DNA from 3 places in the Streptomyces sp. NPDC037054 genome. Region 2 is predicted to be linked to each of the others. Evidence: riboswitches for the same ligand, from Rfam matches in the RefSeq annotation. Region 2 holds a riboswitch; each other region holds the start of a gene.

Region 1 (4,778 bases), on a different contig from region 2:
ACCCGGGGGCCCAACTCCACGTACACCTGGGGTATGACACGTGGGCCCCGGGACTCCCCCGACCAGTAGGGGTCGGGTCCGGGCGCGGGCCGGCCGACGCCGCCCGGCGGGGGCCGCGGGTCAGCCCGCGCGGTGCACCACGGCGTCGCACAGTTGCATGAGGGCCACCTTGGCGTCGCACTCCCGCAGCGGGGCCAGCGCGGCGCGCGCCTCCTCCGCGTAGCGGACGGTGTCCCGGCGGGCCTGCTCCAGCGCCGGGTGCGCCCGCAGCTCGCGCAGCGCCCGCTGGTGGCGGACGTCGTCGGTCAGGTCGCCGTCCAGCAGCTCGCACAGCGCGAGGTCGTCGGCGAGGCCGAGCCGCGCGGCCCGCTCGCGCAGCCGCAGCACCGGCAGCGTCGCGATGCCCTCGCGCAGGTCGGTGCCGGGCGTCTTGCCGGACTCGGTGGAGTCGGAGGCGATGTCGAGCACGTCGTCCGCGAGCTGGAAGGCGACCCCGAGCCGCTCGCCGTACTGCGTGAGGACGTCCACGACCTGCTCGTCGGCGCCGGACATCATCGCGCCGAACCGGCACGAGACGGCCACCAGCGAGCCCGTCTTGCCGCCGAGCACGTCCAGGTAGTGCTCGACCGGGTCACGGCCGTCCTGCGGTCCGGCCGTCTCCAGGATCTGTCCGGTGACCAGCCGCTCGAACGCGAGGGCCTGCACGCGCACCGCCTCGGGTCCGAGGTCGGCGAGGATCTGTGAGGCGCGGGCGAACAGGAAGTCTCCGGTGAGGACGGCCACCGAGTTGCCCCAGCGGGTGTTCGCGCTGGGCACCCCGCGCCGCACGTCGGCCTCGTCCATCACGTCGTCGTGGTACAGCGTCGCCAGGTGGGTCAGCTCGACGACGACGGCCGACGGCACGATCCCGGGCGCGTACGGGTCGCCGAACTGCGCGGAGAGCATCACGAGCAGCGGACGGAAACGCTTGCCGCCCGCCCGCACCAGGTGCTGGGCGGCCTCGGTGATGAACGGCACCTCGCTCTTGGTTGCTTCGAGCAACCCTTCTTCGACAGCCCTCAAACCGGCCTGGACATCGGCCTCCAGAGCCTGGTCCCGCACGCTCAGCCCGAACGGCCCGACGACGGTCACGAAGGTCTCCTGTCTGCTGGCGCCTACTGGCGATTACCTGTTTGTCGATAGGTCACTGCCATCACTCAAGTCAGCGTATCCGGTCACGTTTCGATCACCGCCAGCGCCCACCCGTCCAGGCCACCAGGTATCGGATCACGACGCGCATATTCTCGATCACTCGATACGCAATGACATAGCCGTTATGTACGACTCGAAACGAATCGTCCGGCAATGCGCCCGCCGACGCGGGCAACCGACTCCGCCGGAGCGGACCGCCACCCCTTCGGCGCACACACTCCCCCCGGCGCCCGTTTTGCCGTGCTTGACACCTCGATCCACCTTGGCCCTAAATGCCTTCGAGACCTTTACCCGTGAGTTGAATCACGCGTTCCCCCCGCCGGACACCGCACTCCCCCGAGGCCCGTATCCGCGCCTCGCGCAAGCGAGTTGAGCCGTGGCGATCGCAAAGGATCAAGTACCCCATACGCACCACACCAAGGTCAACCGGGGCGTTCTGTGATCTCGCCACTTGTTCCCGACATGTGCCCTCGCATACGTTCCCGGCCTGTCGGGCGGACGCCGAATCCTGCCACCGCCCGCACCACCGACGACGAACCCACTCGTACGGCAGGAGCGGGGGACCCAGGTAGGACGCCGGGCCGGTCACAAGACTGGAACGGCTCGGGGTGAAGCCGTGCCTCACGGGCGGCCGGGCACCTCCCGCCCGAACCCGACAGCTCACCTCGCAGGCGTAGGAGAGGAATTCGTCATGCCTGCATTCGGTCAGTCCCGCCGCGCCGGGAACCGCAGCCTCGTCCGCAAGCTCGCCGTCGCCGGAACCGGCGTCGCCGTGCTCGCGCTCCCGCTGGTCGGCGCGACCGGCGCGTCCGCCCACACCACGACCTCGGCGACCGCCGCGACGACGTACCCGGACAACCTCGACGGCTGGATCCGCCAGTCGCTCGCCGTCATGGCGGAGCGCGGCATCCCCGGCTCCTACGAGGGGATCCACCGCAACATCATGCGGGAGTCCTCGGGCAACCCGTACGCCATCAACAACTGGGACTCCAACGCCGCCGCCGGCACCCCGTCCAAGGGCCTGCTCCAGGTGATCGACCCGACGTTCCAGGCGTACCACGTGCCGGGCACCTCGCTCGACCCGTACGACCCGGTCGCGAACATCACCGCCGCCTGCAACTACGCGGCCCAGCGGTACGGCTCCATCGACAACGTCTTCGGGGCCTACTGAGCCGGCCCGCCGGACGCCGGAAACACGCGTTCGAGGACGACGGCGACGCCGTCGTCCTCGTTCGACAGCGTGATCTCGTCCGCGACCGCCCTCAGTTCGGGGTGCGCGTTGGCCATGGCGACGCCGTGCGCGGCCCAGTCGAACATCGGGATGTCGTTGGGCATGTCCCCGAAGGCGATCGTCCGGTCGGCGCCCAGCCCGAGGTGCTCGGCGGCCAGGGCGAGACCGGTCGCCTTGGTGATGCCGCACGGCTGGAGCTCCACGGTGCCCGGCCCGGACATCGTCACCGTCGCGAGGGAGCCGATCACCCCGCGGGCCGTCGCCGCCAACTCGTCGTCCGACAGGCCGTGGTGGCGCAGCAGCACCTTGCTGATCGGCGCCGCCCACAGGTCCTCGCGCCGGTCGACGCGCACGGCCGGCAGGGTGGGGTGCGGCATCAGATAGCCCGGCTCTATCAGCGTGAGCCCGTCCACGCCGTCCTGGTCGACGGCCGCGTACACCTCGCCCACCTCGGCCTCGATCTTGCCGAGCGCCGTCTCGGCCAGCTCCCGGTCCAGGGTGACCGACCACAGCAGGCGGTCCGTGGCGGCGTCGTACACCTGCGCGCCCTGCCCGCACACCGCGAGCCCCGTGCTGCCGAGGTCGGCGAGCAGCGGCCGCACCCGGGGTGCCGGGCGCCCGGTCACGACGAGGTGCCGGGCGCCGGCCCCGGCCGCCCGCGCGAGCGCGGCGCGGGACCGGTCGGAGATGGTGTCGTCACCACGCAGAAGCGTTCCGTCCAGGTCGGTGGCGATAAGGGAGTACGCGAGGGGTGCGGGCATGATCAGAGAATACGGACAACGCGCGCCGTCCCTTCACCGCGGTTTCCCCACCCGCCGTTTCTGATCCCGACCCGCCGTTTCTGATCTTCGCCAGCCGTTTGTGAGCGCGGCAGCTCACCGGCTGATCGGTCCTGTTCGGCGCGGCGCGGCCACGGTCCCGCCGCCCCTGGGGCGCGCGAAGCGTCCGGTTCGGCGGCTTGGCGCCGGTTCGCGGCACCATGCTCCGCTACCTACCCTCGGGGCCGCATTGGGCGGTACCTTCCATGTGTCCAGGGGGGACTTGATCGGGGGGTCGAGTTGAGCGGTGGACGACGCGTACGTGTGCTGACGCCCGAGGCGCTGGGCGAGGCCGACCGGGAACGCTGGCGCGAGCTGCGCGCCGCCGCGCGGGCACCGCGCAACCCGTTCATGGAACCGGAGTTCACCGACGCCGTGGGCCACGTGCGCCCGCGGGCCCGCGTCGCCGTCGTGTACGAGGGGCGCGAGGCCGTCGGCTTCCTGCCCCACGAGCGCGGACGGCTCGGGCAGGGCCGCGCGATCGGACTCGGCGTCTCGGACTGCCAGGGCGCGGTACTGCGACCCGGCCTCCGGCTCGCCACCGCCGAACTGCTGCGCGCCTGCTCGGTGTCCAGCCTCGCCTTCGACAACCTGGAGGCGGAGCAGCACCTCTTCCTCCCGTACGCGGCCGAGGAGCACCCTACCTTCGTCGTCGACGTCGGAAAGGGTTACGAGAGCTACGAGTCCGGCTTGCGCGCCCAGTCGCCGAAGTTCCTCAAGACCACGCTCGCCAAGGAGCGCAGGCTCGGCCGGCAGGCCGGCGACCTGCGGTTCGTGTTCGACGAGCGCGACCCCGCCGCGCTGCGCACCCTCATGGCGTGGAAGTCGGCCCAGTACCGCCGGACGGGCCGGCGCGACCGGTTCGCGCAGGAGTGGATCACCCGGCTCGTGGCCCGGCTCGCGGGGACGCGCGCTGCGCAGTGCACCGGGACGCTCTCCGTGCTGTACGCCGCCGGGCGCCCGGTGGCCGCCCACTTCGGGCTGCGCTCGGCGACGGTGCTGTCCTGCTGGTTCCCGGCGTACGACCCCGGGTTCGCGAAGTACTCACCGGGTCTGGTGCTGCACCTGCGGATGGCCGAGGCCGCGGCGGCCGAGGGCATCGGCCTGCTCGACCTGGGGCGCGGCCGGGCCGAGTACAAGGACGCGCTGAAGACCGGCGAACGTCCCGTGTACGAGGGCGCGGCGACCCGGCCGGGGCCGGGCGCGGCGGCCCACTGGCTGAGCCGCGAACCGGTCCGCCGCGCCCACGGTTTCGTACGCGGCCACCCGCGGCTGGCGTCGCTGGCATCACGGGCGCTGAGGGGCGCGGGGCGGCTGCGGAGGGCGGCATGAGACGTACGGGACGGACGGGGCGCGGCGCTCGCACGCGGGAGGAGATCCGGCGGTTCCTGAGCGTCGGGCCGGTGCAGGTGGCACAGGTGGACGTCACGGCGGCCGGGGTCTCCGTGCACCCGGCACCGGGCGGCCCACCGCTGACCCACGGCGAGGTGTTCGTACTGGTCAGACGGGAGGGACGGCCGGTCGGGACGGTACTGACG
Region 2 (4,778 bases):
GCACCAGGTACTCCCGCGCCCAGTGCACGTCGTCGCGCCGGATCTCCAGCGTGCCGCGCGGCGGCAGCGGCGGCCAGGGCTGCTCCGGGTCGGCCGGGATCTCCAGGCCGAGGACCTGGCCCGCGCGCAGCGCCACGCGGGTGTGCCCCTCCGGGGAGAGGTGCAGCCGGTCCGCGTCCCACGCCCTGCGGTCCTGGATGCTCTTCAGGGACCACAGGTCGAGCACGGGGCAGCCGTACCGGTCCGCGACGGCACGGACGTGACCGTTGTAGGTGGCGATCTTGCCGCGCAGGTGCCTGAGGACGGGCATGGTCCGGGTGTCGAAGCCGGTCGTCACCATCACGGTGCCCGCGACGGCGGTGAGCGCGGCGACCGCCCGCTCGAACCGCTCGGCCACCTCGTCGGGGTCGGTGCCGGGCCGCAGGATGTCGTTGCCCCCGGCGCAGAAGGAGACCAGGTCCGGGGCGAGTTCCACCGCCCTGGGGAGCTGGTCCGCGACGATCTGGTCGAGCAGTTTTCCGCGCACGGCGAGGTTGGTGTACTGGAAGTCGCCCTCGGGCCGCCGGTCGGCGAGCAGTACCGCGAAGCGGTCGGCCCAGCCGACGAACGCCCCGTCGGGGCCGGGGTCGCCCACGCCCTCGGTGAAGCTGTCCCCCACCGCCACGTACGACCCGATCACTGATCTGCTGTCATTCTTCGAATCGTCTGCCACATCGATCCATTTTTCACCGTCGAATGTGACCTACGCGACCGTAGGCAGGGGTTGACGGACGGTGAGATAAGCCACGCCTGAAGTCTTGGTCAACTCGGGAATAGACGGGGCGGGTTATGGGGCGGGTTCACGCGCCGGGAACGGGAACGGGAACGGGAACGCCGAAGGCCGGACCCGGGGATCGGGGTCCGGCCTTCGGCCGCGTGTCAGGCGGGTGGCCGCGCCGAGGGGCGGCCGGTGCGTCAGGCGCCGGGGGCGCCGTGCGAGCGCAGGTACGCCATCGGGTCCACGTCCGAGCCGTAGTCCGGCGTGGTCCGGATCTCGAAGTGCAGGTGCGGACCGGTCGAGTTGCCGGTCGAGCCGGAGAGGCCGACCTGCTGGCCCGCGGTCACGCTCTGACCGGCCGAGACCGACAGGGAGGACAGGTGGGCGTACTGGGCGTAGTGGCCGTCGCTGAGCTTGATGACGACCTGGTTGCCGTACGCGCCCGCCCAGCCGGCGGAGACGACGGTGCCGGCGCCGACGGCCTTCAGGGACGTGCCGGTCGGGACGACGAAGTCGACGCCGGTGTGGTAGCCGCTGGACCACATGCTGCCGGCGACCTTGTAGGCGGTGCCGACGCCGGAGCCGGAGACGGGGAGCGTGAAGCCGGAGGACTGCGCGGCCGGCGCCGCGGCGTTGGCCGACGGCGAGGCGGAGGAGTCGGAGGACGACGACTTCGACGCGGACGACTCGGAGGCGGACGACTTCGTCGACGAACCGGAAGAAGCAGACGAAGGCGACTCGGCCGACGGCTTGGCGGTGGTCGTCGCGGCCTTCTTGCCCAGGGCCAGCTTCTGGCCCGGGAGGATCAGCGAGGGGTCGCTTCCGACGGTCTCGCGGTTGTCCTCGTACAGCTTCTTCCAGCCGCCGCTGACATTCTGCTCGTCGGCGATCTTCGAAAGGTAGTCGCCGCCCTTGACAGTGTAGGTCCGCGGGGCGGAGTTCTTCGCGGCGCTCTTCTCGGGGGCCTTGTTCTGCGCCACCGGAAGGGACTGAACGGCCTTTTCGGAAACCGGCTGCGCGGGGGCGGCGTTGGCGCCGGTGGCCCCGAGAAGCGGAAGCGCGAGTGCGGCGCCGCCGGTTCCGGCGACGGCGATGGATCGGGTGAAACGCTGTGACTTCGTACGGCGGTGCTTACCCTTCGCGGGCATGGCGAATTCCTCTCCGGCGCCTACGAGGTGAGCTGTCGGGTTCGGGCTGGAGATGCCCGGCCGCGTCTGCTGCGCGACTTCACCCCAAGCCAGTTCCGGAGACCGGAACAGGCGGTTGTACCTGTGGGTCCCCCGCTCCTGCCGTACACGGGTCAGTGTGTGCGGGCTTCCGGGCGGCGGCAGGATTAGGCGTCCGTCCGGATCGGTGGCGAACGTAAGCGACCGGATGGCACGGGGACAAGCCCGGGAATGCCTGCGGACGCTTTACCGGCGGCCGTTCGGGACTTTTCCGGTCACCGAGCGTGGATTAAGGATCTTTCGCTCTTCTTCAATCCCCAGGAAATGCACCTGAATTACGTGAACATGGCGACAGCGGATCGTCACGATTATGACGCTGCTCACGCACCACACCCCATCTCCCTTGCTATCGGGGCGCGTTATACCCAAACACTCGATTCGGACTAATGACCCACTGGGCGACATAGAGGCTCACCGGCAAAAGGGTGCCCGATTTCATCCTGTTTGCAGCTGACGGGGGTGATGCGTCCCTCTCTTATGGCCCGGTGGGCGTGTCGTATCGTCGACACGTGCCCGTCGGTGAGCCGCGCCGTCGGGGCCGAGTGGGAGGAGCCCTCGTGACGCAGCAGGTCCCGTCGACCGAGCCCGAGCTGGCCGGAGTGCGCAACTTCCGTGACGTCGGCGGACTGCCGACCGTGGACGGCCGCCGGGTGCGGCACGGCGTGCTGTTCCGCAGCGGCCACCTCGCGCACGCGACGCAGGAGGACGCCGCCTTCCTCGCCTCCCTCGGCCTGCACACGATCTTCGACTTCCGCAACGCGGCCGACCAGAAGCTCGAGGGCCCGGACGTCGAGCTGCCGGGCGTGCGCAATGTGAACCTGCCGCTGAGCGACCCGGCCGACGGTGCCGAGTTCTGGAAGATGGTGCGCGACGGCGACCTCGACCAGCTGCGCGCGATCCTGTCGGACGGCAAGGGCGCGGACCGCATGATCGCCTCGTACCGGATGATCATCAAGGAGCGCACCGCGGAGCACTCCCGGGTGCTGCGGGCGCTCGCCGAGGACAGCGTCCCGGCTCTGATGCACTGCGCGGCGGGCAAGGACCGCGCGGGCCTGTCCGTCGCGGTGACCCTGCTGGCCGTGGGCGTCGAGCGGGACGCGATCGTCGAGGACTACCTGAAGTCCAACGCCAAGCACCGCCGCTACAAGGTGCGCCGCAGCGGCACGTCGGCCTCGGCCTACTCCCCCGAGGTCATGGAGCTGCTCAACCCCCTCTTCGACGCGCGCGCCGAGTACCTCACGGCGGCCTTCGAGACGATCGAGGAGACCTGGGGCGGCGTGGAGGCCTATCTGGAGCAGGGCCTCGGGGTCACACCCGAGACCCGGGAGCGGCTGCGCGAACGCCTCCTCGACTGACGTCCCGGCCGGGGCGGCGGCGGAGCTACTTGGCGCCGACCTCGAAGAGCAGCCAGACGAACGCGGCGAAGACGTGCCCCACGGCGATGTAGATGAACAGCCGCACCCACAGGGCGCGCGGGAACTTCTCCTCGATGTCGCTCATGGCGTCGCTCCGGTGATCGGGCCCAGGCACAGCGTGGCCGTGGGGCTCTGCAGCAGGGTGTGGACGAAGAGGAGCTCGACCCCGTCCGGGCCGTCCGCGGCGATGCGGTGCGGGGTCAGCGAGTCGAAGTGCGCGCTGTCCCCCGGGTCGAGCCGGTGCAGGGTGTCGCCGAGGCGCAGCCGCAGCCGGCCCTTGAGCACGTGCAGCCACTCCTCGCCGGGATGGACGCGCACGATGTCGCCCTGCGCCCCGTACGGCACGCGGACCCGCAGGGCCTGCATGCCGCGTCCGGGCGCCCCTGCCTGCCAGTACGTCCAGCCGCCCGCCGCCGTCGGCTCCATGTCGGCGGCCCGGACGACGGCGTCCCGTTCGGCGGCCCGCTCGCCGAGCAGCTCGGAGACCGTCGTACCGTAGATGCGGGCGAGGGCCAGCAGCATCGGCAGGGACGGCTGGCGCTGCCCCGTCTCCAGCCGGGACAGATGGGCGGGCGACAGGGCGGCGGCGCGGGCCGCGGCCTCCAGGGTGAGGCCCGCGCGGCGGCGCAGGGCGCGAAGCCGGGGCGCGACGAGCGGCCCCGCCTCGGGCGGCCCGTCCGGCGGGTCGGACTCGGGGTGGCTCATGCGTCCATTCAGCCCGAGCCTTGCCTCTCGGGCAAATTTCTTGCCTCAGAGGCAAAAGCCCCGGCGCGAGACCCTTGCGGTCGCCCGGCCGGGGCGGCGGCCGTCAGCGGTTGGCGATCGCCTGCTTCACCAGGGTCCTGCCGAAGTCCCAGATCAGCCCGCCGTCGTGCGCGTCGTCCATGACCGCGGTGAAGGCGTCGACGAACCGGTCGACCTCCCGCTCGCCGATGATCAGCGGCGGGATGAGCTTGATGACCTCCATGTGGTCGCCGGAGACCTGGGTGAGGATACGGTGCTTCTGGAGCAGCGGCACGACCACCATCTGCGCGAACAGTCCCTTGCGGGCGGCCTGGAGCATGGCCCACCGGCTGCGCAGCTTCAGCGAGCGCGGCCGGCCGAACTCGATGCCGATCATCAGGCCCCGGCCGCGGACGTCGGCGAGCATTTCATACCGGTCCACCAGTGCCGCCAGCCGGGACCTCAGCAGCTCGCCGGTGGTGCGGACGCCCGCCACGATCTGCTCGTTCTCCAGCACGGACAGTACGGCGAGGCCCGCCGCCATGGCCTGGGCGTTGGCCCCGAAGCTCGCCGAGTGGACCAGCACGCGGTCCATCGAGGAGTAGACCTTCTTGAAGATCCAGTCCTTGCCCAGCGTGGCACCGACCGGCACGTAGC
Region 3 (4,778 bases), on a different contig from region 2:
CTCGAACTGGAGGATGTTGCGGATGGTCGCGCCGCGGAAGGCGTAGATCGACTGGTCGGCGTCGCCGACGACGCAGAGTTCGGCGGGGCCGAGGTCGTCGGGGCCGGGGGGTACGTCCTCGTCGTGCGCGCCGGTGCCGACGAGTTCACGGACGAGGGCGTACTGGGCGTGGTTGGTGTCCTGGTACTCGTCGACCAGGACGTGCCGGAAGCGGCGGCGGTAGTGCTCGGCGACGTCCGGGAAGGCGCGCAGCAGGTTGACCGTCGTCATGATCAGGTCGTCGAAGTCGAGCGCGTTGGCCTCGCGCAGGCGCGACTGGTACAGCGCGTACGCCTGGGCGAGAGTTTTCTCGAAACCGTCGGCGGCCTGGGCGGCGAAGTCCTCCTCGTCGATCAGCTCGTTCTTCAAGTTGCTGATCTTGGCGCTGAAGGACTTGGGCGGGTAGCGCTTGGGGTCGAGGTCCAGGTCGCGGCAGACCAGGGCCATCAGACGCTTGGAGTCGGCGGCGTCGTAGATCGAGAACGACGACGTGAAGCCGAGCTTCTTGCTCTCGCGGCGCAGGATGCGCACGCACGCGCTGTGGAACGTCATCACCCACATCGCGTTCGCGCGCGGGCCGACGAGCTGCTCGACGCGCTCCTTCATCTCACCGGCGGCCTTGTTGGTGAAGGTGATCGCGAGGATCTGGCCGGGGTGGACGCCCCGCTCGGCGAGGAGGTGGGCGATGCGGTGCGTGAGCACGCGCGTCTTGCCGGAGCCGGCGCCGGCCACGATGAGCAGGGGGGAGCCGGAGTGCACGACGGCCGCGCGCTGGTTGTCGTTCAGCCCTTCGAGCAGCGCCGCCGCGTCGATCACCGGGCGGGGGGCGCCGTCCCGGTAGTGGGTGTCGCGGTCCGGGGGCAGGTCGAACTTCCCGCCGAACAGGTCGTCCGGAACCGGTTCCGGTACGTGGTCGTCCTCGGGGGGCGGCGGGGGCTCTTCCTCGTGGGCCCTCGGGGCCTGGAGGCTCGCCAGGAAACTGTCGTCAAAGAGGCTGCTCATCGCTCTACGAGTCTAGGGCGCCCCACTGACAGCCCGCCGCCACCTCGAGAACATCACACGGTTCGCACCGGACGGGCGGACCGGGACTCAGAAGTTGAGGATCTTCCAGAGCTGGCCGCCCGGCGTCTTCTTGCCCTCCATGACGGTGCCGTCACGGTCCGCGACGGACCAGGCGGAGACGTAGAGCTTGCCGTCGTGCGGGTCGATGGCGAGGCCGGCCGGGAACGGCACCTTCACGTTCGTGCGCCGCTCGTGGGCGCGCGCGTCCTTCACACGCGCGTCCTTCGTGTGGGCGCCCTTCGTGTGGGCGCCCTTCGCGTAGTGCGAGACCTTCGTCACGACGCCGCCGAACAGCTGGCTGACGTAGAGGTCGCCCTTGCGGTTGACGGCGACGCCGGTGATCGGGCCGAAGCCGGACTTCCAGTCGAGGATCTTGCCGGTGCGGACGTCGACGCGCCACACGCGCGCGGTGGGCTTGTCGGTGAGGCCGTTCAGCTCGCCGACGTAGAGCTTGCCGTCGGGGCCGAGGGCGAGGGAGGTGGGGACGGCCTCACGCCCGTCGTGGTCGGGGAAGACCGTGAAGGGGCGGGCCTTGCCGGACTTCGAGACCTCGACGAGGTCGTTCCCGGCGGCGTCGGCGACGATCTTGCGCCCGTCGGGCAGGGCGAGCACGGCGTACGGGTTGGACTCGACGGACGTCTTGTGCGGGTTGTGCCGCAGCTCGACGGCGGTGATGTCGGCGGCGATCCTCGCCTTGCCGTGCTTGATCTTCAGCAGTTTGCCGAGGGTGTTCCAGGGCGGGGTGGTGGGGACGCCGGAGCCGGGCGGGGCGTAGGTCTCGACGGCCCACAGGCGGCCGTGCAGGGCGGAGACGCCGTCGACGCCCGTGGCGAAGCCGCCGTCCGGCTGCGCGATGGACGGGAGCCCCTTCACCACCCGGTGGTGCTTCCACGCGCCCTTGTGCCAGTGCACCTTGGTGACGGCGGAGGTCAGGCCGATGCACATCTCGCCCTCGGGTCCCTGGCCGATGCACTTCTTGCCGCCCCGTCCCGCCTCGGCGACGTACAGGTTCCCGTGGTCGTACGAGAGCTGCCGGGGGTTGTCGAGACCGGTCGCGACGACCTTGACGACCGGCTTGCCGGCCGTACGTCCTCCGTCGGCGCCGGCCGTACGTCCTCCGTCGGCGCCGGCGGGTGCGACGCCCGCGCAGACGGCGAGCGCGACGCCCGTGGCGACGACGAGCGCGGCTCGCGTTCTGGGTTTTCTCATGCCGTACATGCCCTACCTCTCTCAGCGGCCACGGCACCGCACCGTGGCTGGCTGGAAAGTAGCGACCCGGAACGGGATAAGCGCCTTGTAACGTTCAAACCACGTCCGAACCCGCCCAAATCCCTCCAGATAGACCACTGCGCGCAAATCCTCCCGATAGACCACTCCACGCAAGGCCCTGACCGAAGGTCACGAAAATGTATCGGGCATATCACCCACCAACCTTCACAGGCACCACACGGGTTGGCTACCGTGCCGGGCAGGCCGCACGACCCCCACCGGCGAAGGTCGCCGGGCCGCGCGGCCTCCGCCGAGTCCGGCGCGCCCGAACGGCGTCCGGAGCCGGGGACCCACCGACCTTGGGGTGAATCGGCCGAGCTCCCTCGTGAGCCGGCCGTAGGGCACACCTTCCGACCCAACCGCCCGAACCCGACAGCTAACTCGGTAGGCGGAACACGGAAGGAGTCGCCTCCCTTGGCGTCGCACCGCAAGCCACGTCCCGCCCAGGCGCGCGTCGCGGGCATACGGACCCCCGCCCTCGCCACGGCGGCCCTCACGTCCGTGGCACTGCTGTCCCAGACGGCCAACGCCGCGCCCGCAGACGACCGACCGAGCCTCGAAGAGGTCGAGAAGAAGGTCGACGACCTCTACCGCCAGGCGGAGTCCGCGACCGAGAAGTACAACTCGGCCAAGGAGAAGACCGCCAAGCAGCGCAAGCAGGTCGACACCCTCCTGGACGACATCGCCAAGCGCACCCAGGAACTCAACGAGGCCCGCGAGGAGCTCGGCTCCTACGCCGCCGCCCAGTACCGCACCGGCGCCGGCGTCCCCGACACCGCGACCTTCCTGCTCGCGGACACACCGCAGGACTTCTTCGACCGCTCCCAGCTGATGGACCGGCTCACCGGCCGACAGAAGGAAGCGGTCGACGCGTACTTCACGCAGCAGTCCGCGACGATGAAGAAGCGTCAGGAGGCCACCAAGAGCCTGGAGACGCTCACCGACTCGCAGACCGACCTGAGGACGGCGAAGGCGACCGTCCAGAAGAAGCTCTCCGAGGCGCGCGAGCTGCTGTCCGAGCTGACCGCCGAGGAGAAGGCGCGGCTCGCGGCGATCGAGAAGAAGAAGCAGGAGGAGGCCGCCCGCAAGGCCGCCGAACTGGCCCGCCAGCAGGAGGAGGCCGCCCGCGAGGCCCGCGAGAAGGCCGCGGCGGCCGAGGCGGCGGAGCAGGAGCAGGAGAGCGGCTCCACCGGCGGTTCGACGGGCGGCTCCACGGAGACCGGCACCGGCGGCTCGGACTCGTCCACGACCGACCCGACGTACGCGAGCAAGGGCGAGAAGGCCGTCTCCTTCGCCCGCGCCCAGATCGGCAAGCCGTACGTCTGGGGCGCCACCGGCCCCGACTCCTACGACTGCTCGGGCCTGACGCAGGACGCCTGGCAGGCCGCGGGCGTCAGCATCCCGCGCACCACGTGGGACCAGGTCAACGCCGGCACGACGGTCCCCGTCTCCCAGGCGCAGCCCGGCGACCTCGTCTTCTTCTACGACGACCTCAGCCACGTCGGCATCTACATCGGCAACGGCATGATGATCCACGCGCCGAAGCCGGGCACGTACGTCCGCGAGGAGTCGATCTTCTACGACGGCGAGTCGTCGATCCACAGCGTGGTGCGGCCGGCCTGAGCCGCCGACCGCGTCACCGGATCCCCAGGACTCAGGTCCACAGGACGGCGATGAAGATGTTCGCCGTGGTCAGAAGGCCGACGAGACCGAAGAGGCTCTTGTCGGCCTTCTCCTCGTCGCGCTTCACGTAGACCAGGCCGAGGATCACGATCAGCAGGGCCAGCTTCACGCCGATCTTGATGTTGTCGACGGTCTGGTCGTCGGCCTGGTTGAGGCCGACCAGGACCATGCCGGTGACCAGCATCGTGACGGCGCCGTGCAGCATGGCGGGGGTGAAGCGGGCGGTGCCCGCCCCCATGGCCTTCATCTGAGTGAGGAAGCCGCCGAGCAGGGCGGCGATGCCGATGATGTGCAGGCCGACGAAGAGATGGATGAGTACGTCCATGGTCCCGGAGCCTAGCCGGGGCGTCGCGAGGGCCATGGGCGGCCCCGGCGGCACAGCCTCGCTGAAGGACTCCATAACACCGCGCCGCGCCCTCCCGCCGCCGAATCGGGCGGATCGGTCACGGCGCTGCGGGAAGTCGACCGTGGCGGAACGGTACTGCGGTCGGTTCCGGGCACGGAACGATCCCCTCCCACCAGTTCCGTGCAACGCCCGGCCCGGACCGCGCAACCGCGCCTAGCGTCCTGTCCCAGGTGACCGGCGCTCCACAGGCCGCCCGGCGGGGGCGGCGGCCGGACACCTCCTCCAGAAAGTCCGGCGGCGGCACGCTCCCCCCTTACGGGCCGCCGCCGGACGCGGAACCCGCCCCCGCGGCGGGCGGCGAAAGGACGTGGATTCCGAG

The links. Region 2 has a riboswitch for cyclic di-AMP ahead of ACZ7D7_RS16525 (M23 family metallopeptidase). Riboswitches for the same ligand answer to the same signal wherever they lie in the genome.
Region 1: another riboswitch for cyclic di-AMP. It lies ahead of ACZ7D7_RS04355 (transglycosylase SLT domain-containing protein); the one in region 2 lies ahead of ACZ7D7_RS16525 (M23 family metallopeptidase).
Region 3: another riboswitch for cyclic di-AMP. It lies ahead of ACZ7D7_RS03150 (C40 family peptidase); the one in region 2 lies ahead of ACZ7D7_RS16525 (M23 family metallopeptidase).

What each region holds. Positions count from the first base shown of each region.
Region 1 covers NZ_JBVJSJ010000001.1:986,434-991,211, forward strand. The annotation lists gene ACZ7D7_RS04350 (polyprenyl synthetase family protein) at 121-1,131, opposite strand; cyclic di-AMP (ydaO/yuaA leader) riboswitch at 1,712-1,878, shown strand; gene ACZ7D7_RS04355 (transglycosylase SLT domain-containing protein) at 1,883-2,362, shown strand; gene ACZ7D7_RS04360 (HAD family hydrolase) at 2,356-3,183, opposite strand; gene ACZ7D7_RS04365 (GNAT family N-acetyltransferase) at 3,505-4,572, shown strand; gene ACZ7D7_RS04370 (glycosyltransferase family 2 protein) at 4,569-4,778, shown strand, end outside.
Region 2 covers NZ_JBVJSJ010000006.1:181,349-186,126, reverse strand. The annotation lists gene ACZ7D7_RS16530 (SGNH/GDSL hydrolase family protein) at 1-679, opposite strand, end outside; gene ACZ7D7_RS16525 (M23 family metallopeptidase) at 955-1,905, opposite strand; cyclic di-AMP (ydaO/yuaA leader) riboswitch at 1,908-2,073, opposite strand; gene ACZ7D7_RS16520 (tyrosine-protein phosphatase) at 2,541-3,338, shown strand; gene ACZ7D7_RS16515 (DUF6126 family protein) at 3,364-3,483, opposite strand; gene ACZ7D7_RS16510 (helix-turn-helix domain-containing protein) at 3,480-4,103, opposite strand; gene ACZ7D7_RS16505 (aspartate aminotransferase family protein) at 4,207-4,778, opposite strand, start outside.
Region 3 covers NZ_JBVJSJ010000001.1:700,507-705,284, forward strand. The annotation lists gene pcrA (DNA helicase PcrA) at 1-1,041, opposite strand, end outside; gene ACZ7D7_RS03145 (ScyD/ScyE family protein) at 1,129-2,310, opposite strand; cyclic di-AMP (ydaO/yuaA leader) riboswitch at 2,609-2,776, shown strand; gene ACZ7D7_RS03150 (C40 family peptidase) at 2,785-3,993, shown strand; gene ACZ7D7_RS03155 (hypothetical protein) at 4,025-4,378, opposite strand.